Linked DNA regions of Skermanella sp. TT6. The protein of the gene in region 1 interacts with the protein of each later gene in a pairwise test. Links are inferred from orthologs where the notes say so. Each region holds a gene or a part of one and is shown in the gene's direction. Other genes may lie near its edges.

The links.
Region 2: the proteins of ccmE (region 1) and IGS68_RS27090 interact in binary tests that used the Escherichia coli proteins (3 or more experiments, as listed by UniProt). The link is inferred for Skermanella sp. TT6 from one-to-one orthologs.

Annotation. Positions count from the first base shown.
Region 1 is NZ_CP067420.1:5,560,603-5,572,219, forward strand. What follows is about bases 5,733-8,723. They hold ccmE (cytochrome c maturation protein CcmE), read left to right. Parts: upstream 5,733-6,973; coding sequence 6,974-7,474; downstream 7,475-8,723. Other genes in these bases: IGS68_RS25890 (hypothetical protein), read right to left, coding at 5,733-6,324; ccmD (heme exporter protein CcmD), read left to right, coding at 6,732-6,977; IGS68_RS25905 (heme lyase CcmF/NrfE family subunit), read left to right, coding at 7,479-8,723. In the rest of the region: IGS68_RS25850 (prolyl-tRNA synthetase associated domain-containing protein), read right to left, coding at 1-270; IGS68_RS25860 (hypothetical protein), read left to right, coding at 743-934; IGS68_RS35720 (HipA domain-containing protein), read left to right, coding at 1,311-1,919; IGS68_RS25880 (helix-turn-helix domain-containing protein), read right to left, coding at 2,008-2,307; IGS68_RS35725 (hypothetical protein), read right to left, coding at 2,826-3,089; more of IGS68_RS25890, read right to left, coding at 3,328-5,732; more of IGS68_RS25905, read left to right, coding at 8,724-9,467; IGS68_RS25910 (DsbE family thiol:disulfide interchange protein), read left to right, coding at 9,492-10,022; IGS68_RS25915 (cytochrome c-type biogenesis protein), read left to right, coding at 10,019-10,504; c-type cytochrome biogenesis protein CcmI, read left to right, coding at 10,509-11,617. UniProt on the Escherichia coli protein: Heme chaperone required for the biogenesis of c-type cytochromes. Transiently binds heme delivered by CcmC and transfers the heme to apo-cytochromes in a process facilitated by CcmF and CcmH.
Region 2 is NZ_CP067420.1:5,787,900-5,799,387, forward strand. Bases 5,840-8,701 are described here. They hold IGS68_RS27090 (heme ABC transporter permease), read left to right. Parts: upstream 5,840-6,841; coding sequence 6,842-7,561; downstream 7,562-8,701. Other genes in these bases: IGS68_RS27085 (porin), read right to left, coding at 5,840-6,505; IGS68_RS27095 (Lrp/AsnC ligand binding domain-containing protein), read right to left, coding at 7,690-8,151; putA (bifunctional proline dehydrogenase/L-glutamate gamma-semialdehyde dehydrogenase PutA), read left to right, coding at 8,296-8,701. Outside these bases: heat-inducible transcriptional repressor HrcA, read left to right, coding at 1-578; nucleotide exchange factor GrpE, read left to right, coding at 648-1,313; IGS68_RS27065 (hypothetical protein), read right to left, coding at 1,557-2,270; IGS68_RS27070 (hypothetical protein), read right to left, coding at 2,350-2,556; IGS68_RS27075 (SDR family NAD(P)-dependent oxidoreductase), read right to left, coding at 2,707-3,447; IGS68_RS27080 (AMP-binding protein), read left to right, coding at 3,621-5,324; more of IGS68_RS27085, read right to left, coding at 5,390-5,839; more of putA, read left to right, coding at 8,702-11,488. UniProt on the Escherichia coli protein: Required for the export of heme to the periplasm for the biogenesis of c-type cytochromes.

The DNA of each region.
Region 1 (11,617 bases):
CAGGTCGCCGTTGCCGAACGACAGGCGGGCGGAGCCGATCCGCTTGTCCAGGGTCTTCAGGTCCACCGCGCTGTCCTCCAGTGCGACGACCAGCCACAGGCGGCCCTTCTTGTCCTTCAGGAACAGGTTCTTGCAATGGCCGCCCGGCAGCGTCCCGCGCAGCGCCTGCGCCTCCTCCACCGTGAAGACCGGCGGATGGGAATGGGTGGTGGTCTCTATGCCCAGGCCATCCAGGTACGCTATGAGCTGTTCCGGCGAGGTGGGCAGCATGTCGGTATTGGAGCCGGTGTCGGGGACGTTGTCGGCGTCGGTGTCGGCACGATCGGGCATGGCGGAAACCTTGATGGTCCGGCGGAATGGGGCGCCGCTGTTATAGCCGCTTCCGGCGGTGGCGCAAACCGGGGAGGAGGATTCGAAAAAAGGCCCTTGCAAAGGGGTCGGACTTCCGTATTATCCGCGCTCACCGCTGGTCAACACCCGGACCGGCCGCCGATGCGGGCGTAGCTCAGGGGTAGAGCACAACCTTGCCAAGGTTGGGGTCGAGGGTTCGAATCCCTTCGCCCGCTCCAGTTTCAGACGATGCTTCAGAGTTCGCGAGCGTCCCTTTCGGGGCGCTTTTTTGCGTCTGGATCGGTCGTTGCCGCTTCTGCTGCCATTTCCAAGGCTTCCATCATCCACAAAGTCGCCGTTCGTGGACATTCCTGTAATGTCGCCGTTCGCTGACATTCATTGGAAACCGCCGATGCTCATTCGCACCCCCATCGAGATCGGCCTCGTCCTCCGGACGCTGAACGCGCTGGGACTCGGCCTCTCCGTCGATGCCACCGACGAACTCGGCGGGACCGAGGCGCCGCAAGCCAACTCCATCCCTTCGCCCATCCCCTCGATCGATATCGACGGGCTCCTCGACGATCCCGCGGCGAACCGGTCGTGACCGGCGAACTCGTCGCCGTCTCGGCAGGCCGGGTCATGGGAACGGTAAGGCGCGACCGTAATGGCCGGCTGAGCTTCCTCTGTGACCAGGGTTGGAGGACGGCTCCGGGCGCCTACCCGCTGTCGCATTCCATGCCTGTCGCCGTGGCGGAGCACGGTCATCGGCCGATCGAAGCTTTCCTCTGGGGCCTGCTCCCGGACAATGCGATGGTGCTCGACCGCTGGGCGCGCCGTTTCCAGGTCTCGGCCCGCAACCCCTTCGCCATATGCCGAAAACGAGCATGTCTGCATGAGCCTTGCCGGAGCGATGGGCCTGATCACCGCTCGGTCGCAGGTGCTGAGGTTCGAGGATGAGATCGCGATCGTCGTCGAACGGCATGACCGGCGTTGGACCGGAACTGGTTTCCTGCGGGTTCACCAGGAAGACATCTGCCAAAGCCCTGGGGCTTGCCCCGACCTTGAAGTACGAGAACGAGGGCGGCCCCGGTGCCCGCGCCGTCGTCACCCTGCTCCGCTCGGTTTCGGGACGGCCCGAGGAGGACATGCACCGTTTCGTCGATGCCATGGCTTTCAATTGGCTGATCGCCGGCACGGATGCCCATGCCAGGAACTATTCGCTGCTGATCGGCGCAGCCGGGCGCGGCCGTCTGGCTCCGCTCTACGACATCGCCAGCGCGCCGCCTTACGGCGACCTCGACCCCCAGCGCCTGAAGCTCGCGATGAAGATCGGCGGCGAGTACCGACTCCGCGACGTCGGTGTGCGTCAATGGCGGAAATCGACCGTGGAACTCGGCCTTGATCCGGACAGGGTCCTGGCCCGTGTCGTCGAACTCGCCGGGATGATAAGCGGGCATATGGCGGAGGTTCGTCTGCGCGCGCAGGAGGACGGCCTGGATCACCCCCTCGCCGGGCTGCTGGCGGACGCGATCACGGCAAGGGCACGCCATTGCGCCGGCATGCTTGCGGAACCGGCAAATCGGGGCTGAAGGGCGAGTGCCTCGACCTTCGGGAAGAGGTACTTGATGTTCTTCCGCGCGTCGAAAACCCGTGCTGAAGCAGCATGCCGCTTCGTAGTCAGGCTTTGGGCGGATTTTTCCGGCGACGCTTGATCAACAGCTTCACCTGCTTGATTGTCAGCGACAGATCGTCGTCGGACAACGCGCGGGCATGAACCGGCAATTCGTCTTCCATCCGCAGGCGAGCGCTCTCCGCGTCGGGCGGCGCATCGAACCCCAGCAAATCGTTGGGCGACGTCCCCAGTACCTGGCAGAGGCGCAGAAGGGTGGCGTAGTCGGGACGGCGCGTACCCGCGACATAGTGGCCGTAGCGAGGTTCCGTCAGACCGGCCCGACGCGCCACTTCCGCGTCGGTCATCCCGAGTTCGCGCGCCCGTTCCCGGAGTCTCGTGGTCGGCACATGCATTCCGCATGTGTTGCGCGCGATGCTTGTACCGTCCATGTACGAAATGGCAATAATGCTATTGTCGATCTGACAACGGAGATGTCAGCCATGGGCGTGGCGGATAGACGGGCGCGCATGAGCCCGGCGATGAAGGCATTGGTGGCAGGAGTGTCTATCCCGACCGCAGCGATCGGGGAGGAGGACGGCGCTTCCTTCCTCGCCATGCAGCGATGGCTGCATGCGGCCGATGTGGCGGCGAAATCTACGTAAAGCAGAGTAGGCCACCAGATTTTCGAGCTGTACCCGATCAGGTCGATCCGCCCGATACAGCTGACCCGAAGCGTTGCGCCATGGGCGCAACCTACGATCGTCGGCCCACATCACCTCCGCTCTGCATCGAGCCGTAGGTTGCGCCCATGGCGCAACATAGTGCGTCGAGTGGAACGGCCGGCTGCGACGACCGGAACGGTTCAACCTGATCGGGTACCGCTCTAGCCGGGTTCCTCCTCCAATGTTTCCCCGAGGATTTCCCCAAGACCCCGCAGACGCACCGCCGGATATCCGGGCAGCTTGACGACCAATCCCATCTCGCCACCGACCGCCTCCACATAACTGCGGAGGGTCGAAAGATACATGTCGGCCTGCGCCTTGCCGGCGATCTGGAGCAACTCGCGCAGGCATTCCACATCCCGCTTGAGTTCCCGGTACTTCGCCTCGATGCATTCCTGTCGCTCGGACGGAAGTTCGGCGATCACTTCGTCAATGCTCCGGCCTATCGGATCCGATCCCCTTCGCAGCTCTCAACAGTTCCGAATGGGCGAAAACGGCGGTCCGCCTTGTCGATGAATTTACTGTAGAAGCGCTTCCCGCTCCTGCCGGATTTGTCGCCGACGACCAGAAGAACCGCCATTCTTTCCGGATCAAAGGCGAAAGCGGCTCCCCGTGGATCGCGGGAAGCCCCTCCTTGGATGATCGGAAGCAGCCCGCCCCCCGTCACTTCCCAACCTGCGCCGCCGCCGCGCCCGTCACCGGCACCGCGCCGCTGTCCACCATCTTCAGCTTCCAGTCCTGCGCCTCGGTGCCGTCCAGGTTCAGGTGGCCGGCCAGGAACAGCAGGCGGTCGGTGTCGGCGCCCTTGGCGGTGCAGAAGCGGTCCTGGAGGTAGTAGGGCGGCGTCGCCTGATAGTAGAGCGTCGCCTTGACCGACGCCGCCGTCCCCTTCAGGTCCGCCAGCGGCACGGCATAGACCAGCGTGTCGCCGCCGCCGTCGCGGTAGTCGGGATCGTCGCCGACCGCCGTGGGGGCCACGTCCTCGGCCAGGTCGGCGCCGGCTCCCAGCGCCTTGGCGATGGCGAGCCGCTGGTCGAGGCCCAGGAAGCCGTGGGGCAGGATCCGGTTGTCCTTCACGTCGGCGCAGATCGACAGGAAGCTGGTGGTGAAGTCGCCGGTCGGCTTCGCGTCGTGGCCGCAGACGGGGGCCTGGCCCGCCGGAAGATTGGTGGGGGGAGCCGTCACCAGTTCCTGGTAGACCTGCGCCTGGTCCTGGCGGGTGACCACCTGATAGTGCGGCTGGTGCGCCAGGCTGCCGGCGTTGGCCCGGCCGGAGCAGTCGTCCTTCCACCACAGCTCGCCGGCGACCGGCTTGCCCGCCTCGTCCACGATGACGCCGGCGCCGTTGGTCCGGCCCGAGGCCCACAGCACGTTGCCGTTGGCGTCGAGCACGTCGAACTCGATGAAGGCACGGCGGAAGCCCACGCCCGACGGCAGCTTGTGGCCGGTCTTGCTGGTGACCGCGACGGTCGCCCGGAGATTGCCGCCGTCCGTCTCCACCCCCGTCACCGCGATCGCGGCGGTGCCGCCGGAGGCTTGGTCGAGCATCGCCTGCTCGGTGCGGAGCAGGGGATCGACGCCCTTGGACACCAGCATCGGGTCCTGGGTGCGAATGCCCAGGATGTCGGGGAACTGCTGGGCCATCTTGGTGAAGAAGACGTTCAGCCCGACCAGCGTATGCTGCGCGAAGCCGTCGCGCACGGGCAGGTCGATATCCTCCGGCCCTAGGTTGTTCTCGGCCTGGGGGAAGTTGGAATATTCCTGGATGCTCGCGATCTTGCTGCGGTACGGCTTGCCGTTCTCGTCCTTGCTCGGCATGTGGCAGTCCTGGCAGCTCGCGGGCGTTGCCCCCGGCCCGCCGGGCAGCTTGCCGTCCACGCCCTCGCCGGTGCGGTAGGCGCTGAAGGCCCATTCCGGATATGTCGTCTGCTCGTAGACGTGGGTCAGCACCTTGCCCTTGTCGAGCACCGGCAGATGGACCGTGTGGCAGGTGCCGCAGGTCTCGGAATTGGTGATCGCGGCATGGTATTCCGGCCGGTTGCCCAGCGCGGCTTCCATCGGCTTGACCTTAGGGTCCTTGAAGGGGCCGAAGATCGTGTCCGGCGGCCCGACCAGGAAGCTTCCGGTGAAGGTCCGGGCGAAGCCCGTGTTGTCCGGGTTCAGGAAGGCCTGCCGCTCGGCGATGCAGGCGTTCTGCGGCGCGTCCTTGAACTGCGCCGTCGCCTCCGCTCCCAGCGCCATGCGGTGGCAGGCGGTGCAGGAGACGCCGTCGCGCGCCAGCGCGCCGTAGGAGGCGTGCCCGGCGCCCGGATTGCCGGCGGGGAACGGCACGGCGTTGGCGAAGGACCGCAGGAAATCCTGGCACTGGCCGGTCTCGGCGAACTTGTCCACCGTGAACTGGCGCTGGCCCAGGATGCCGTGGCAGCCCAGGCAGGTGTTCTCCACCAGGTCGGCGCTCTCGGGGTGGAAGGTCTGCGTCTCGCTGGCGAGCTGGGCGAAGAAGATCGGGTCGCGTCCGGCCAGCCCCATGGGCGAGGTCCACCACGTGGCATAGGGCGACAGGTTCAGCAGCTTGGCGCCGTGGGGGTTCGGCCGGGTCATGTCGAACTGCAGGCCGGTGCTGCCGGCGTCGTGGCAGCCCATGCACTGGTCGGAGGTGACGAACTCGCTGGCGGCATTCGGTCCGCCGGCCTTGACCCAGACGCTGTCATAGGTCTGGGACGGCATCTTCGACACCGTCTCCCAGGTCGGCCTGGGCAGCCCGGCGACCTTCAGCCCGGCGACGACGTCGGGATCGAAGGCGTATTGCGGCTGGCCCAGGCGCGCCGAGTCGTCGGTCGGCAGGCTGACCAGCCGGTGGTGGATCTCGGGCGCCGGGGCCTCGAAGAAATGCTGGCTGAGGAAGACCAGCGGCTCGCCCGGCTGGCCCAGCATGTTCTTCAGGCTGGCGAAGGTGTAGCCGTCCTTGGCCGAGGCGTGGCAGTTCAGGCAGTACTGGCCGAACCCCATGTTGGCCAGCGGGTTGGTCGGACCGGGCGGCCAGTCCGGCGCCCAGCCGCTCCAGCCGAACCAGCCCCAGAACCAGCCGTCGTGGGACGCCTGGGCATCGCGCACCATGATGGCGGCGCCGCTGGTCGGCAGGAGATTGAGCGGATCCACCCCGTCGCAGGCCGCCGCCGGTGCCGGGAACATCTCCTTGACCATGATGGCGCCGTCGGGGACCGGCGCCGGGTCCGCCGGGGCGGCGGCCTCGTCGGACGGCCGGTTGACCTTCAGCCACGCCACCATCTCGGGCGAGTACCAGATCACCACCGGCGCGTGGGTCCCGGCATAGGTGCCGACCCATTTGCCGTCCTGGAGGCTGGCGGTATAGGGGCCGGTGTCGCGCACCCGCTTGTCCCGGACCCAGCCGGCCGCCTCGTCCCGGTGGCAGAAATTGCGCAGGTAGTCCCCCAGCTTCGTCTCGTACTGGTCGAGCGGCAGGGCGCCCGGCTTCCGCACCGCCTCGGCCAGCGAGGCGCACAGGGCGCCGTCGGTCGGCACCAGCGGGGTCGGCCGGGCCGCCGTGCAGGCCGGCGCCGCGATGGCGGCACCCGCCGCGAACAACCCGCACAGGGCGAGGGCGGGAACCAGGAGACGGGACAGGAAGGATCGGGACATCCGGGGTTTCCCTTCGGAAGGACGGCCCGGTGCGGTTGAGTCGCGACCGGTTCTTTCTCCAGGGTATTAGACCTTCGGGGTTAAGTCCATCGGGGAGGACGGACCAAAGGTCCGGCACAGCGCGATTGTCACAGCCGCCGTCCCCCGGCTTGTCTGTCCCCGGCCCCGCTGTCATAGTGCCGGGAGATCCCGGACGGCGGCGAAGATCCGCCCCGACATGCGTCATGGCGTCGCGACCCTGTGTCCGTTCCGACCTCACGGACCAAATGGGCAATAGACCGGTAAGGCTTATTGCCTTTCAATCGGCGCATTCTGGTGAGATGACGGCTTGGTGGGAGAACTGGTAAGCATGAAGGCGGTCAAGGGCGCCCTGGAGAGCGCCCGGCGAGGGATCAACTGGCAGGATCATGGCTGAGTTCTTTTCGATGGGCGGCTATGCCGCCTATGTCTGGCCGGCCTACGGGGTCGCGGCCGTCTTTCTCGTGGGCATGCTGGTCGTCAGCCTGCGCGGCCTCCGCCGTCACGAAGCGCTGCTGAAGACCCTGGAGACGAGCCGCCCGCGACGGCGCGACCGGAACCGGCGCGACGGCGCGACCGCCCCATCGGCCCCGGCACCGTCGGGCTTGCCCGCCGCGGAAGGACACGAAGGATGACCCGCAAGAAACGCCGCCTCTACATGCTGGGCCTCGCCCTGCTGGGCCTGGGCACCGCGACCGCGCTGGCGCTGACCGCGTTCGAGGACAACCTGGTCTTCTTCTACAGCCCGTCCGACCTCGCGGCCCAGCAGGTCGGCGAGCGCAGCTTCCGCCTCGGCGGGCTGGTGGAGGAGAACAGCGTCAAGCGCCTGCCCGACGGCCTGACGATCGAGTTCCGGGTCACCGACACCGCCCGGTCCGTTCCCGTGACCTATGCCGGCATCGTGCCCGACCTGTTCCGCGAGGGGCAGGGCGTCGTCGCCGAGGGCCGGCTGCGGCCCGACGGCGTGTTCGTCGCGCGCGAGGTGCTGGCCAAGCACGACGAGAACTACATGCCGCCCGAGGTGGCGGACGCGCTGACCCGCGCCGGCGCCCCCCAGCACGCGACCAAGTCGCTGGAAGCACCCGTGCCGGCGTCCGCGACGGCTCCCCTGACTCCCGCCCCCAAGGAGTAACGCCGTGATCCCCGAACTGGGCCATTACGCCCTGGTCCTGGCACTGTTCCTGGCGCTGGTCCAGGCGACCCTGCCGCTGATCGGCGCCGCGCGCGGCGACGCCGCCTGGATGGAGGTGGCGAAGCCGGCCGCGATCGGCCAGTTCGCCATGATCCTGGTCAGCTTCCTGGCGCTGACCTACGCCTACGTGGTGTCCGACTTCAGCGTGCTGAACGTGGTCGAGAACAGCCATTCCATGAAGCCGATGCTCTACAAGGTGTCGGGCGTCTGGGGCAATCACGAGGGCTCCATGGTTCTGTGGGTGCTGATCCTGGCCCTGTTCGGGGCCGCGGTCGCCCTGTTCGGCCGCAACCTGCCGCCGACGCTGAAGGCGCGGGTCCTGTCGGTCCAGGCGATGATCGGCATCGGCTTCCTGCTGTTCATCCTGGCGACCAGCAACCCCTTCATCCGGATCGATCCGGCCCCGCTCGACGGAACCGACCTCAACCCGCTGCTGCAGGACCCCGGCCTCGCCTTCCACCCGCCGTTCCTGTATTTCGGCTATGTCGGCTTCTCCATGGCCTTCTCCTTCGCCGTGGCCGCCCTGATCGAGGGCAGGGTCGATCCCGCCTGGGCGCGCTGGGTGCGGCCCTGGACGCTGGCCGCCTGGTCCGGCCTGACGCTCGGCATCGCGCTGGGGTCGTGGTGGGCCTATTACGAGCTGGGCTGGGGCGGCTGGTGGTTCTGGGACCCGGTCGAGAACGCCTCCTTCATGCCCTGGCTGGCCGGCACCGCGCTGCTGCACTCCGCCATCGTGGTGGAGAAGCGCGACGCGCTGAAGAGCTGGACCATCCTGCTGGCGATCCTGACCTTCGCGCTGTCGCTGATCGGCACCTTCCTGGTCCGGTCGGGCGTGCTGACCTCGGTCCACGCCTTCGCGGTCGACCCCGCCCGCGGCGTCTTCATCCTGGTGCTGCTCGTGATCGCCACGGCGGGGGCGCTGCTGCTCTACGCGATCCGAGCCCCGTCCATGAAGATGGGCGGGCTGTTCGCCCCGGTCAGCCGCGAGGGCTCGCTGGTGCTGAACAACCTGCTGCTGTCCACCGCGACCGCGACCGTGTTCCTGGGCACGCTCTACCCGCTGTTCCTGGACGCGATCGGCGCCGGCAAGGTCTCGGTCGGGCCGCCCTTCTTCAATTCGACCTTCATCCCGCTGATGGTGCCGCTGGTTGCCGCCATGTCGGTCGGGCCGCTGCTGGCGTGGAAGCGCGCCGACCTGGCCGGCGCGCTGGCGCGGCTGAAGTTCGCGGCCCTGCTGACCGTGATCTGCGTGCTGGGCGCCCTCTACGCCTACCAGGGCGGGCCGGTGCTGGCGCTGCTCGGCGTGGCGATGGCGGCCTGGGCCTTCTTCGGCGCCATCGTGGAGGTGGCCGACCGGGTCAGGCTGTTCCGCGCGCCCCTGGGGGAGAGCTGGCGCCGCGCCAAGGGGCTGCCGCGGTCGAGCTGGGGCATGACCATCGCCCATGCCGGCATGGGAGTCGCGATCGCCGGCATGACCGGGTCGGCCGCCTGGATGACCGAGCGCATCCAGCTGATGCGGCCGGGCGACACCGCGCAGATCGCCGGCTACGAGATCCGGTTCGACGAGGTCCACCAGCAGCAGGTCGCCAACTACCAGGCCAAGTCGGCCACCTTCACGGTGATCCGCGACGGCCGGGTGATCGCGACGATGCACCCGGAGGAGCGCTGGTTCCCGGTGGCCCGCATGTCGACCACCGAGGCCGCGATCCGGACCAACTGGGTATCGGACCTCTATGTCGTGCTGGGCCAGGAGCAGGAGGGCACCGGCGGCTATGCCACCCGCCTGTACCATCACCCGCTGGTCCCGTGGATCTGGATCGGCTGCGTGATCATGGTGGCGGGAGGCTGCGTCTCGCTCAGCGACCGGCGCTTCCGGATCGGCGTGCCGGAACGCCGGCGGAGCCGTCCGCCCGTGCCCCAGCCGGCCGAATAGACCGCCCGTACAGGAACCCCCGAGATGCGTCGCCTGATCTACATCCTGCCGCTGGTCCTGTTCGTGGTCCTGGCCGGGTATTTCGCCGTCGGCCTGACCCGCGATCCCGCGGTCGTGCCGTCGGCCCTGATCGACAAGCCGGTGCCGGAATTCGCCCTGCCGCCTCTGCTGAACGACGGCAGGGGACTGGCGACGTCCGACCTCAAGGGCCAGGTCCAGCTGGTCAACGTGTTCGCCTCCTGGTGCGTGCCCTGCCGGGTCGAGCATCCCGTGCTGATGCGCCTCGCCCGGGAGCAGGGGGTCACCGTCAAGGCGATCAACTACAAGGACAAGCCGGAGGACGCGGTCCGATGGCTGAACCAGGGCGGCAATCCCTATGCCGCCATCGGCGCCGACCAGGACGGCAGGGTGTCGATCGACTGGGGCGTCTACGGCGTGCCGGAGACCTACGTTATCGATGCCGAGGGCCGGATCCGCTACAAGGTCGTGGGTCCCGTGATGCCGGACGAGGTCGAGCGCACCATCCTGCCGCTGATCAGGGAGCTCCAGGGATGAGGGCGCACCTGCGGGCCGGCCTCGCCGCCCTCCTCCTGTCTCTTTCCTTGGCCCTGCCCGCCCTGGCGGTCCAGCCCGACGAGGTGATGAAGGACCCGGCGATGGAGGCGCGGGCGCGCGAGATCAGCAAGGAACTGCGCTGCCTGGTCTGCCAGAACCAGTCGATCGACGACAGCAACGCGCCGCTCGCCCGCGACCTGCGGGTGCTGGTGCGCCAGCGGCTGGCGGCGGGCGACGACGACGCCGGGGTGCTCGACTACGTCACCGCGCGCTACGGCGACTACGTGCTGCTGCGCCCGCCCTTCAAGGCCAGCACCTACGTGCTGTGGATCGGACCGGCGGTCGTGCTGCTGCTGGGCGGGCTCGGCGCGGCGCTGTTCCTGCACGGCCGTCAGCGCGCCGTGGCCGGGGGCGAGACCGCCGCCCCGCTGACTCCCGAGGAACGCCAGCGGCTCGACCGGCTGCTGCGCGAGGATACCTGATACCATGCTGTTCTGGATCGTCGCCGCCCTGATGACGGCGGCCGTGACCGCCCTGGTCCTCACCCCGCTGCTGCGCGCCCGGCACTCGGCCGCGGGCCGCGCCGCCTACGATATGGAGGTCTACCGCGACCAGCTGGCGGAGCTGGACCGCGACCTGTCCCGCGGCGTCATCGACGAGCGGCAGGCCCAGGCCGCCCGCGCCGAGATCGGTCGCCGCATGCTGGCCGTGGCGGACGAGGGGGAGCGCGAAGCGGCTTCCGGCGCCCTGTCGCCCGGCCAGGGCAGCCGCTGGGCGGCGCTGGCGCTGTGCGCCCTGATCCCCCTGGGAGCTCTGGCCGTCTATATCCCGACCGGCCATCCCGACCTGCCGGCGCAGCCCTTCGCTTCACGTGAAACAGCGCCGGGCGGCGGCCCGCCGGGCGAGGTGATGCAGGCCATCGCCAAGCTGGAGCAGCACCTGAGGGAGGAGCCCGGCGATCTCCAGGGCTGGCTGCTGATCGCCCAGACCTATACCCGCATGGGCCGGTTCGAGGACAGCGCCGAGGCCTACCGGAACGCCGTCGGCGTCAGCCAGGGCAAGGACACCGGCATCCTGTCCTCCTACGCGGAGGCCATGACCGCGGCCAACCAGGGCGTGGTGCCCGAGGAGGGGGTCCGCACCTTCGACGCCGTGCTCCAGGCCGACCCGAAGGACGCCCGAGCCCGCTACTACCTGGCGCTCGCCCGGGCCCAGGCCGGCGACCTGCGCGGGGCGCTCGACCGCTGGGCCGCCCTGGCGGCGGAGAGCCCGGCCGACGCGCCCTGGCTCGCCACGGTGCGCCAGCGCATCACCGACACCGCCGGCCAGCTCGGCGTCGACGTCGCCACGGTGATGCCCCAGCCGCTGCCGCCCGCCCAGGCGCAGGCGGCGCCCGGCCCCCGGACCGCCCCCGGCCCGACGCGCGAGCAGATGGCCGGCGCCGCGGACATGACCGCGGAACAGCGCGACGCCATGATCCGGAGCATGGTCGACGGCCTCGCCAACCGCCTGAAGGACGACCCGAACGACGCCGACGGCTGGCTCCGCCTGGGCCGCGCCTACAGGGTGCTGGGCGAACAGGACAAGGCGACGGA
Region 2 (11,488 bases), 230 kb from region 1 along the record:
TGGTGACCGAGGACGGCCTGGTCGAGAACCGGGTGGTCGAGGTGCCGCTGGGCATGCCGGCCTCCACCCTCCAGACCGCGTCCAACTACCTCAACGCCCGGCTGATCGGCCGCACCCTGGACGAGGCCAAGACCGCCGTGGTGCGGGAGATCGACGAGCAGCGCACCCAGCTGGACGAGCTGTCGTCGCGGGTCGTGGAAGCCGGGCTGGCGACCTGGGCCGGCTCCGGCTCGACCGGCCACCTGATCGTGCGCGGCCAAGCGAAACTGCTTGACGACGTGACCGCGCTTTCCGATCTGGAGCGCATCCGCGCCCTGTTCGAGGCGCTGGAGACCAAGGAGGCGATGCTCCGCCTGCTCGACGCCGCCAACAAGGCGGAGGGCGTGCAGATCTTCATCGGCGCGGAGAACACCCTGTTCAGCCACGCCGGCTGTTCGATGATCATCGCCCCCTACCAGGACAGCCGCGAGCAGATCGTCGGCGCGATCGGCGTGATCGGTCCGACCCGGATCAATTACGCGCGGATCATCCCCATGGTGGACTATACCGCCAAGGTGATCGGCCGCCTGCTCGGCTGACCGCCCGGCCCCGGAGAACCCCGGAATTCATCGCAACCCATTCACCGAGCCACGAACCGAGTATTTGCCATGAACGAACCCCAGAAGAAGCCCAACGAGGCCGACACCGACACGGCTACCGCCCAGGCGGACGTAAAGGGCCAGGCTGCCGCTCCCGAAGCTCCCGAAACCGCCGCGGCGCCCGGTGAGGAAGCCGCCGGTTCGGAAGGCCAGGGCGACGCCCAGGGCGGAGATCGGGTCGCGGCGCTGGAGGCCGAGGTCGCCGGCCTGAAGGACCAGCTCCTCCGCACCCTCGCCGAGACGGAGAACATCCGCCGCCGCGCCCAGCGCGAGCGCGAGGACACCGCCAAGTACGCGGTCAGCAGCTTCGCCAAGGAACTGCTGGCGGTGGCCGACAACCTGCGCCGGGCCGTCGACGCCGTTCCGGCCGAGCAGCGCGAGCAGGACGACGTGATGAAGAACCTGCTGGTCGGCATCGAGGCGACCGAGCGCCAGCTCCACGCCGCGTTCGACCGCGGCGGCATCAAGAAGATGGAAGCCCTGGGCGAGCAGTTCGATCCCAACTTTCACCAGGTCGTGTTCGAGGTCGAGAACACCGGCAAGCCCGGCGGCACCATCGTCCAGGTCCTCCAGGACGGCTACACCATCCACGGCCGCCTGCTGCGCGAAGCCATGGTCGGCGCCGCCAAGCGCGGTGCCGACGAGCCGGTCAGCCGGGTCGACACCCAGGCCTGACCCCATGCCGGGGGGAGGCTGCGGGCCCCTCTTCAGCTTAAGCATCGCGGGCCGGGCGGCCCGCGATGGCGCTTTTGGATCTTCCCGTAGTCTCGAAGCTCTCCTCCGGTCTCAAGATCCTTGCCGGGCCGCCCGGCGTCTGGCTTCAGCGATACGCCGGTCACGTTTTTCGGCGAAGCGCACGCAGGCGCGGCGGATCTGATGCTCGGCGAAGTTGGGATGCCAAGCCGGGTGGCCCGCAAGCTACGCCGCGTGAGCAATGATATCGATGCCGTAGATATCGAGGATCGGGTCGTTGAAGTGTGCGCTGCCGATGCGAATGAATTCGCGCACGGCATCCCGGGCCTCCTTGATGGCGTCCTGGTCACCGATGTCCAGGAGTTCGCGGATGAACTCGCGCAGCACGATCGGAGCAGCGGTCAACTGGCGTTGCGCGCCGGGGTCCATGCGTTTCAGGATCGTGATTCCGGCGATGCGGCTGATCAGCACATCGACGGGGTGCAGGAGGCGCACCTCGGTATCGCGGCTGAAGCTGCCCTCGACGGCAAGCGGCTCCTCCAGGATCTGCGCCCGTTTGCGCATGATCTCCGTATCCAGGCCGGCAATGGAATGCAGGAAGTCGATGGTGTAGTGCTCGCCGCGGAGCTTGATGTCGATGGCGGCGGAGTTCGGCGTGACCACATCATCGCGCGATGGGATCTTCAAATCGGCTTCAAGCATGCGGGCGAGTTCGGCTGCGACCGTCGCATCGCCGAAGAAGTCGATGTCCTTTGACTGGAAGGGAGCGCAGGCGCGAAGCTCTTCCTGGGCTTTGAAGAAGTAGTGCTCCGCCCACAAATTGAGAGCTTGGCCGCCGACGACGATGGAATCGAGCGACTCCGCGCTGGTCAGGATGCGGACCAGAAGGTCTCGGGGAATTTCTTCCGGGATGTCCAGCGCGGGTTCCGAGTCGTTCATGACAGGCCGGCCTGTCTCTGAAAGCGGAGACGCTGCCCGAAGGCGGTGTCCTGATTGGTTTGATGAAGGTGCGGTCGGCTCAGGGAGCCACGCCGGGCGTCCGGTCGGCGGCCTTGGCTCTTGGGCGGCGCACGAGCTTCGAGCCACGGAACATGCCGTAGCCACCGTTGATACGCTGCAATTCCTCGTGCGAGATCCCCCCCGAGACCAGTGCCTCCTCGTCGCGGCGACGGGACTCGGCCTTCTCAAGGGCGCGCTGATCGGGATCGTAATAGCTCACTCGCATGCCGGCCTCCTAAACCATCAAGTAGCATGGGTCACGCCGTGTTTCAAACGCCCTCAGACCGTTCGGCCCGCTGCCCGGGAGCTTCGCGCCACGGACAGGAGATGGGAAAGCGGAGTCCTCATGAGGGGGGCAGATATCGCTATCCCCCCCTCAGGATATCAGATAGCCGCCGTCCACCGGCAGCACCGTGCCGGTGACGAAGGCGGCCGCCGGGGAGCACAGGAAGATCACCGCCCCGGTCAGGTCCTGCGGCGTGCCCCAGCGCTTCAGGGGGGTGCGGGACAGGATCGCCTCGGACCGGGCGGGGTCGTCCTGAAGGCCCTGGGTCAGGGCGGTCGCGATCCAGCCCGGCGCTATGGCGTTGACCCGGATGCCGTCCGTGGCCCAGGCGATCGCCAGGCTCTTGGTCAGCTGGGCGATGCCGCCCTTGCTGGCGCTGTATGCCGGCACCAGTCCCCCGCCGAAGAAGCTCAGCATCGAGGCGACGTTCACGATGCTGCCGCCCTGCCGGGCCAGCAACGGGCGGCAGGCGGTGCACAGGCGCATGGTGCCGGTCAGGTTGACGTCCACCACCCGCTCGAAGCTGTCCAGGTCGAATTCCGCGCCGCGCCGGATGATGCCGGCCGCGTTGACCAGGATGTCCAGCCGGTCCAGCCCCTTGGCGAGGCGCTCGACGGCATTGGCGTCGGTCACGTCCAGGTCCACGGTCTGGATCGGGCCGGTAGGATCAGGCACCGCGTCCGCCGCGGGCAGGCCGGCGGCGACCACGTGGCAGCCGGCATCGGCCAGCCCGGCCGCGATGGCGGCGCCGATCCCGCTTGTCCCTCCCGTCACCAGCGCCCGGCGGCCGGAGATGTCGAAAGCCGAAATCGCAGGCGTTTGCTCGGTCATCTTGGCGTTGATCCTCCATCCCTGATCGGTTCTTCGATTCGCTTCGTTATCGACAGGTTTACCCCAGGGCGGCGCGGATGGACAGACCCCACCCACGCCGCCTAAACTCCCGCCGCGAATAAGGGGGCCGGGCATCCGGCATCGGACCCCCAGGGGGACGGAGGAAAAACGACATGACGACGCCCGGAGCGGAATTCCTGAAAGCGCGCGATTTCCTGATCGAGAATCGCGAGGATTACGAGACCGCGTACCGCGATTTCCGTTGGCCGGAATTCGAAACCTTCAACTGGGCGCTGGATTATTTCGATCCCATGGCGCGCGGCAACGACAGGACCGCCCTGTGGATCGTCGAGGAAGGCGGCGCCGAGACGAAGCTGAGCTTTTCCCAGATGGCCGAGCGTTCCGACCGGGTCGCCAATCACCTCCGGTCCCAGGGCGTGCGGCGCGGCGACCCGATCCTGCTGATGCTCGGCAACGTGGCGCCCCTGTGGGAAACCATGCTGGCGGCGATCAAGCTGGGCGCGGTGCTGATCCCCAGCACCACCCTGCTGAACGCCGAGGACCTGGCCGACCGGATCGAGCGGGGCCGCGTCGCCCACGTGATCGCCGGGGCGGAGGACGCCGCCAAGTTCGACGGCCTGCCCGGCTCCTACACCAGGATCGCCGTCGGCGGCACCGCCGTGCCGGAAGGCTGGCGGCGGTTCGAGGACGCCTACGACGCGCCAGCCTCGTTCGAGCCGGACGGCGTCACCCCCGCCGACGACCCGCTGCTGCTCTATTTCACCTCCGGCACCACGGCCAAGGCGAAGCTGGTCGAGCACAGCCACCGGAGCTACCCGGTCGGCCATCTCTCGACGCTCTACTGGCTGGGCCTGATGCCCGGCGACATCCACCTGAACATCAGCTCGCCCGGCTGGGCCAAGCACGCCTGGAGCAACTTCTTCGCGCCCTGGAACGCCGGGGCGGCGGTCTTCGTCTATACCTACAAGCGCTTCTCGGCGCCCGACATGCTGTCGGTGATCGCGCGCTGCGGCGTCACCACCCTGTGCGCGCCGCCGACGGTGTGGCGCCTGTTCATCCAGGAGGACCTGAAGGCCTATCCGGTCAGGCTGCGCGACCTGATCGGCGCCGGCGAGCCGCTCAACCCCGAGGTGATCGACACCGTGCGCGAGGCTTGGGGCATCACGATCCGCGACGGCTACGGCCAGACCGAGACGACGGCCCAGATCGCCAATCCCCCCGGCCAGCCGGTCAAGCCCGGCTCCATGGGCCGCCCGTTGCCGGGCTACGTGGTGAAGCTGCTCGACGCCGACGGGACGGAGCGGCCCGAAGGCCAGGTCTGCCTGATGCTCGACCGCCGGCCGGTCGGCCTGATGACCGGCTATCGCGACGATGCCGCCCGGACGGAGGAGATCATGGCCGGCGGCTACTACCGCACCGGCGACGTCGCGATGAAGGACGAGGACGGCTACCTGACCTATGTCGGCCGCGCCGACGACGTGTTCAAAGCCTCCGACTACCGGATCAGCCCCTTCGAGCTGGAGAGCGCGCTGATCGAGCACGAGGCGGTGGCCGAGGCCGCCGTGGTGCCGAGCCCCGATCCCCTGCGGCTCGCCGTTCCCAAGGCCTATCTGGTGCTGGCCGCTGGCTGGCAGCCCGACCGCGAAACCGCGCTGGCGATCTTCCGCCATGTCCGCCGGCATCTGGCGCCCTACAAGCGGGTGCGCCGGATCGAGTTCGCCGACCTGCCGAAGACCATCTCGGGCAAGATCCGCCGCGTCGAGCTGCGCCGGGCGGAGGAGGGAAGGGCCGGTGCCGCCGACCGCAACCCGCTGGAGTTCCGGGAGGAGGACTTTCCGGAACTGAGGGAGCCGTAAATCCGCCGAAAGCCGACGCCGGCGTTCGCCTTGACGGGCGAAGGCCGGCGTCCCTTTCTCTCCGATCAGAAGTCCAGGCGGGTGCCGACCACGAAGACGTAGCCTTCGTTGTTGAAGGTCGGGCCGGCGGCGGCCGTCCGGACATCCTCGTCGACGAACATCAGGTCGGACTGGACGACGAAGCCCGGCGCGAGGGTATAGGCGACGCCGACGCCGTACGACTTGTAATCGCTGGCATAGGTCGCGGCGTCTCCCTTGTATCCCTCGGCATCCATGTAGCTGGCGCCCACGGCGATCGGGCCTGCGGTGTAGCTCAGGCCGACATGCCATACGGACTGGTCGTTGTCGACGGCGCCGGTGGGAACGTTGAAGTCGTCGGCTTGCACGTAGCCGCCGCCCAGGACGAAGCCGGCATAGCCGACCTGGCCGCCGATGTTCCACGCGGTGAAGTCTTCCAGGGTCCCGATGAGGGGATTGCCCTGGCCCGAGGCGGTCGAGATGGTGGCTCCGGCCGCGACGGAGAAGCCCGCGAACTCGCCGGTATAGTTGATGCCGCCCTCGATCCAGTCCTTGTAGCTCAGGTTCACGTCTTCAAGGGCGACGACGTTCTGGCCCTGGCTGTCGCTCTCCGGCGCGTAGCTGACGCCGGCCTGGAAGCCCGCGAAGCGCGGGGTCAGGTACATGACCTTGGTCGCGTCGCCGGAGTTCGGGATATGGATGCCGAAGGCGATCTGCGAACCCAGGGAGAGGCCGGTGGCCGACTCGGCGCCCAGGAAGTCGTAGGCGTCGCCGTCGATCTGCTCGATACCGATCACCGGTGCGTAGATCTTCAGGGTATCGGCGGCGCCGTCGAAATCGCCCAGTTCCAGACGGCCCCAGGTGCCGCCCAGATAGACCGAGGCCTCGTCGGTGCCGACGCTGGTGGGACCGCCGCCGGTGCTGTTCTGCAGTTCGACCTTGGCGCCGTACAGCAGGCCGTTGTCAGCCTTGCCGTCGGCACGGATGACGATCTCGGTCTCCAGCTGGAACTCACGGTTGGTGCGACCCGGCGCGTCGTCATCATAGAAGCCGGCGAAGAACTCCGTATAGCCGCCAAGGCTGACCGTGATCTGGGCCTGTGCAACCGACGCGAACAGCATGCCGCTTGCCAGGGCCGTTCCAGTGAGAAGGATCCGCTTCATAAGTCTGCCCCGTTCGAAGTTTGTTATCCCGATACGGTCATTGAGTTCATTAGTGCCGTATCGGTCGCCTTATTGATGCGCAAACGAGAAAAATCCAAAAGCCGGTTTCTCTGTGACTTAGCAAAAATGCAAACATCAGTGCCTATTCGGTAACATCATCCGGAATGTCTATACTCATTTAGGCGAAATTCTTGCCTATTTCGCCGAAAGTGGCAGTTGACTAAGCTGTGTTTATCCTTCTCCGGCTTCGGGACTGCGGCATCCCGACGGGACCGGCGGGTTTGACAGGGACACCGGCACGACCCCATATTCCGGAAAACAGGATCGATCGGAACCATGCACCGCTTCGCCAATCCCGCGCGCTTTCTCCGCCTCTCCGGCATCGTCCTGCCCTGGGTGGCGGGCGCCACCGTCGTGCTCACGATCGTCGGGCTGTACTTGGCGCTGTTCGCCTCGCCGCCCGATTACCAGCAGGGCGAAACGGTCCGGATCATGTACATCCATGTCCCGGCGGCCTGGATGGCGCTGTTCGTCTACACCAACATGGCGATCGCGGCTGCCGTCGGGCTGGTCTGGAAGCATCCGCTGGCCGACCTGTTCAGCAAGGCCGCCGCCCCCGTCGGGGCCGGCTTCACGGCGGTCTGCCTGATCACCGGCAGCCTGTGGGGCGAGCCGATGTGGGGCACCTGGTGGGTGTGGGATGCCCGGCTGACCAGCGTGCTGATCCTGTTCTTCCTGTACCTGGGCTACATGGCCCTGGTGAACGCCTTCGACGACCCGACCCGCGGCTCCAAGGCCGGCGCCATCCTGCTGCTGGTCGGCGTGGTCAACGTGCCGATCATCAAGTTCTCGGTCGACTGGTGGAACACCCTGCACCAGCCGGCCAGCGTGGTCAGGATGGGCGGCCCCAGCATCGACCCCAGCATGCTGTGGCCCCTGCTGACCATGGGCCTCGCCTTCACGACCTACTTCATCACCGTCGTGCTGCTGCGCGTCCGAAGCGAGATCGCCGCCCGCAAGATCCAGATGCTCCGCCTGACCCAGGCGCAGGGGTAGGATTTTCGGCCGCAGATGCACGCATACAAATCCAGATAGCCTCCGGCTGCCGGCGCTCCGGCCGGCTGCCGACGATCATCCGTCGATCCCATCCGAGTTCATCTGCGTGCATCTGTGGCCAAGAACCGTCAGCCCCCCGGCACCGGCAGGGTCATGTCGTCCTTCACCGTCTCCATCACCACATAGGTGTGCGTCTGCTGCACGTGGGGCAGGCGCGAGATCGTGTCGCCCAGCAGCCGGCGGTAATGCTGGATGTCGCGCGTCCGCACCTTCAGCAGATAGTCGAAGTCGCCGGCGATCATGTGGCAGGACTGGATCTCCGGCACCCGGCGGACCGCCTCGTTGAAGCGCTCCAGCTCGTCCGCGGTCGTGCCGCGCAGCACCACCTGGACCAGCACCACATGGTCCGCCTCCAGGGCCACCGGGTCCAGCTCGGCCCGGTAGCGCCGGATCACGCCCGCCGTCTCCAGCCGCCTCAGCCGCTCCGAGCAGGGCGTCTTTGTCAGGTTTACCTTGCCGGCCAGTTCCACGACCGATATCCGGCCGTTCTGCTGAAGCTCGCGCAGGATCGCGCGGTCGATCCGGTCCATCACCCCTCCCAGGCCATTCCGCCTGCCGAATTCCCGTCCGCAGGCATTATGGCTGAAATTCCGCCAAAATCGGAGACTATGGCTACTGCCGACCTGGGATAATCCAGGCCATCGAGTTTTGACCCGAGGGGGAGTGCCGGAGCGATGGATCAGGCGATGCTGCGCGACGACATCGACAGGGCCTATTTCGCCGACGAAGCCACCGTCGTGATGCAGCGGATGGAGGCGATCCGGCTGGACCAGGCCGCCCGGCGCAGGATTTCCGACCGGGCCGAGGCGATCGTCCGCCGGCTCCGCGCCGATCCCACGCCCAACCTGATGGAGACCTTCCTCGCCGAGTACGGCCTGTCCACGGACGAGGGCGTGGCGCTCATGTGCCTGGCCGAGGCTTACCTCAGGGTGCCCGACGCGCCGACCCTGGACGCGCTGATCCGCGACAAGATCGGCGGCGCCGACTGGTCCAAGCATGCGGGCGAGACCGACAGCCTGCTGGTCAGCGCCTCGACCTGGGCGCTGATGCTGACCGGCAGGATCTTCCGCAACGACTCCCCCGCCGGGCCGCAGGTCGCGGGCACCCTGCGCCGCCTGGTCCAGCGGGTCGGCGAGCCGGTGGTGCGCTCCGCGGTCGCCCAGGCGATGAAGGTGATGGGCCAGCAGTTCGTGCTCGGCCGGACCATCGAGGAGGCGATCCGGCGCGGCGAGTCGCGGCGCGCCAAGGGATACAGCTTCTCCTACGACATGCTGGGCGAGGCGGCGCGGACCGGCCCGGACGCCAGGCGCTACTGGGACAGCTACGCCGCCGCGATCGACGCCATCGCGCGCCATGCCGACGCCAGGGCGCCGGTCCACGACAATCCCGGCATCTCGGTGAAGCTCTCGGCGCTCCATCCGCGCTTTGATGCCACCCAGCGCGACCGGGTGCTGGCGGAGCTGGTGCCGAGCCTGCACGCCCTGGCGCTCAGGGCCAGGGCCGCCAACATCGGCTTCAACATCGACGCGGAGGAGGCGGACCGCCTGTCCCTGTCGCTCGACGTGATCGAGCGGGTACTGGAATCGCCCGACCTGGCGGGCTGGGACGGCTTCGGCGTGGTGGTCCAGGCCTATTCCAAGCAATGCCTGCCGGTCCTGCGCTGGGTCCGGGCGCTGGCGGACCGGCTCGACCGCAGGCTGGCGGTGCGGCTGGTAAAGGGCGCCTACTGGGATTCGGAGATCAAGAACTCCCAGGTGCTGGGCCTGCCGGGCTACCCGGTGTTCACCCGCAAGACCTCGACCGACGTCTCCTACCTGGCGGGTGCGCGCTTCCTGCTGGACAACCGCGACCGCCTCTATCCCCAGTTCGCGACCCACAACGCGCAGACCGCCGCCGCGGTGCTGGAGATGGCCGGCAGCGACGGGGGCGGGTTCGAGTTCCAGCGGCTGCACGGCATGGGCCAGGCGCTGCACGACCGGCTGCTGGAGGAAGCCGGCCGGCCGTGCCGCATCTATGCGCCGGTCGGCGTCCACAAGGACCTGCTGGCGTACCTGGTCCGCCGCCTGCTGGAGAACGGCGCCAACTCCTCCTTCGTCCACCAGCTCCTGGACGAGGACGTGCCGCCGGAGGTGCTGGTCCGCGACCCCATCGCCGCGACCGAGACGGCAGCATGCATCCCGAACCCCAAGATCCCGCTGCCCCCGGAGCTGTTCGACGGCGAGCGGCGCAACTCCGCCGGCTGGAACCTCAACAATCCCTCGATGGCGGCCGAGGTCGAGGCCGGGATGGCGCCGTTCCGCACCGTCCGCTGGACCGCGGCGCCCCTGGTCGGAGGCTCCGCCCTGGAGGGGGAGGAGGTTCCGGTGCTGAACCCGGCCGACCGCACCGACCGGGTCGGGACCGTCCGGCAGGCCGACAGGGAAGCCGCCGGCCGCGCGCTGGACGTGGCCGCCGCCGCTTTTCCGGCCTGGCGGGACCGGGCGCCGGCCGACCGCGCCGCGATCCTGGACCGGATCGCCGACCTCTACGAGGCCGAAACCTTCGAACTGATGGCGATCCTGACGCGCGAGGCCGGCAAGACCCGCATGGACGGCGTCCTGGAGGTCCGCGAGGCCGTGGATTTCTGCCGCTACTACGCGGCGCAGGCCCGGCGCCTGCCGGCCGGTTCACAAGGCCTGGGGCCGTTCGTCTGCATCTCGCCGTGGAACTTCCCGCTGGCGATCTTCACGGGGCAGGTGGTCGCGGCCCTGGTCGCCGGCAACACCGTGGTCGCCAAGCCGGCCGAGCAGACGCCCCTGGTCGCCGCCCGGGCGGTGGCGCTGATGATCGAGGCCGGCGTGCCGCCCGAGGTCCTGTCCCTGCTGCCCGGCGACGGCGCCATGGTCGGGGCCGCCCTGACCGCCGACCCGCGGACGGCGGGCGTCTGCTTCACCGGCTCGACCGAGACGGCCATCCTGATCGACCGCGCGCTGGCGGCCCACGGATCGGCCCGCGCGCCGCTGATCGCCGAGACCGGCGGCCTGAACGCCATGATCGTGGACAGCACCGCCCTGGTCGAGCACGCGGTCCGCGACATCGTCAATTCCGCCTTCCAGAGCGCCGGCCAGCGCTGCTCGGCGCTCCGCGCCGTGTTCGTCCAGTCCGACATCCGGGACCACCTTCTCGCCATGCTGGAAGGGGCGGCGATGGAGCTGCGCGTCGGGGACCCCTGGAACCCCGCGACCGACGTGGGTCCCGTGATCGACGCGGAATCCCAAGGCATCATCGAGGAACATTGCCGGAGCTTCGAGCAGGCCGGGCGGGTGCTGTTCCGCCACCCGCTGCGCGACACCGGCGGGGACGGGCTGTTCGTCGCCCCCACGGCGATCGCCCTCGACCGGTTCGACGGGCTGGAGCGGGAGATCTTCGGCCCCGTGCTGCACGTCGTCCCGTTCGAGGCGCACGAGATCGACCGGGTGGTGGATGCCGTCAACGAGCGCGGCTACGGCCTGACCCTGGGCATCCATTCCCGACTGGACGACCGGGTCGAGGAGATCTGCCGGCGCGCCCGGGTCGGGAACATCTATGTCAACCGCAACCAGATCGGCGCGGTGGTCGGGGTCCAGCCGTTCGGCGGCGAGGGCCTGTCCGGCACCGGGCCGAAGGCCGGCGGTCCCCACTACCTCGCCCGCTTCGCCCGTCCCGCTCCGGCGCCGGTGCCCGCGGCCGCCCCCTTCGCCCCGCCGCCCGGCCGGGAGGGGGCCGGCCGGGAGGGGAAAGGAAGCGATCCCGCCGCCTTCTCGGCGGCCGCCCGGCTGGCCGGGCCGGATTGGGACGCCCGCACCGACCGCGCCGCGGTCCTGCGGCGGGCCGCCGCCCTGCTGCCGG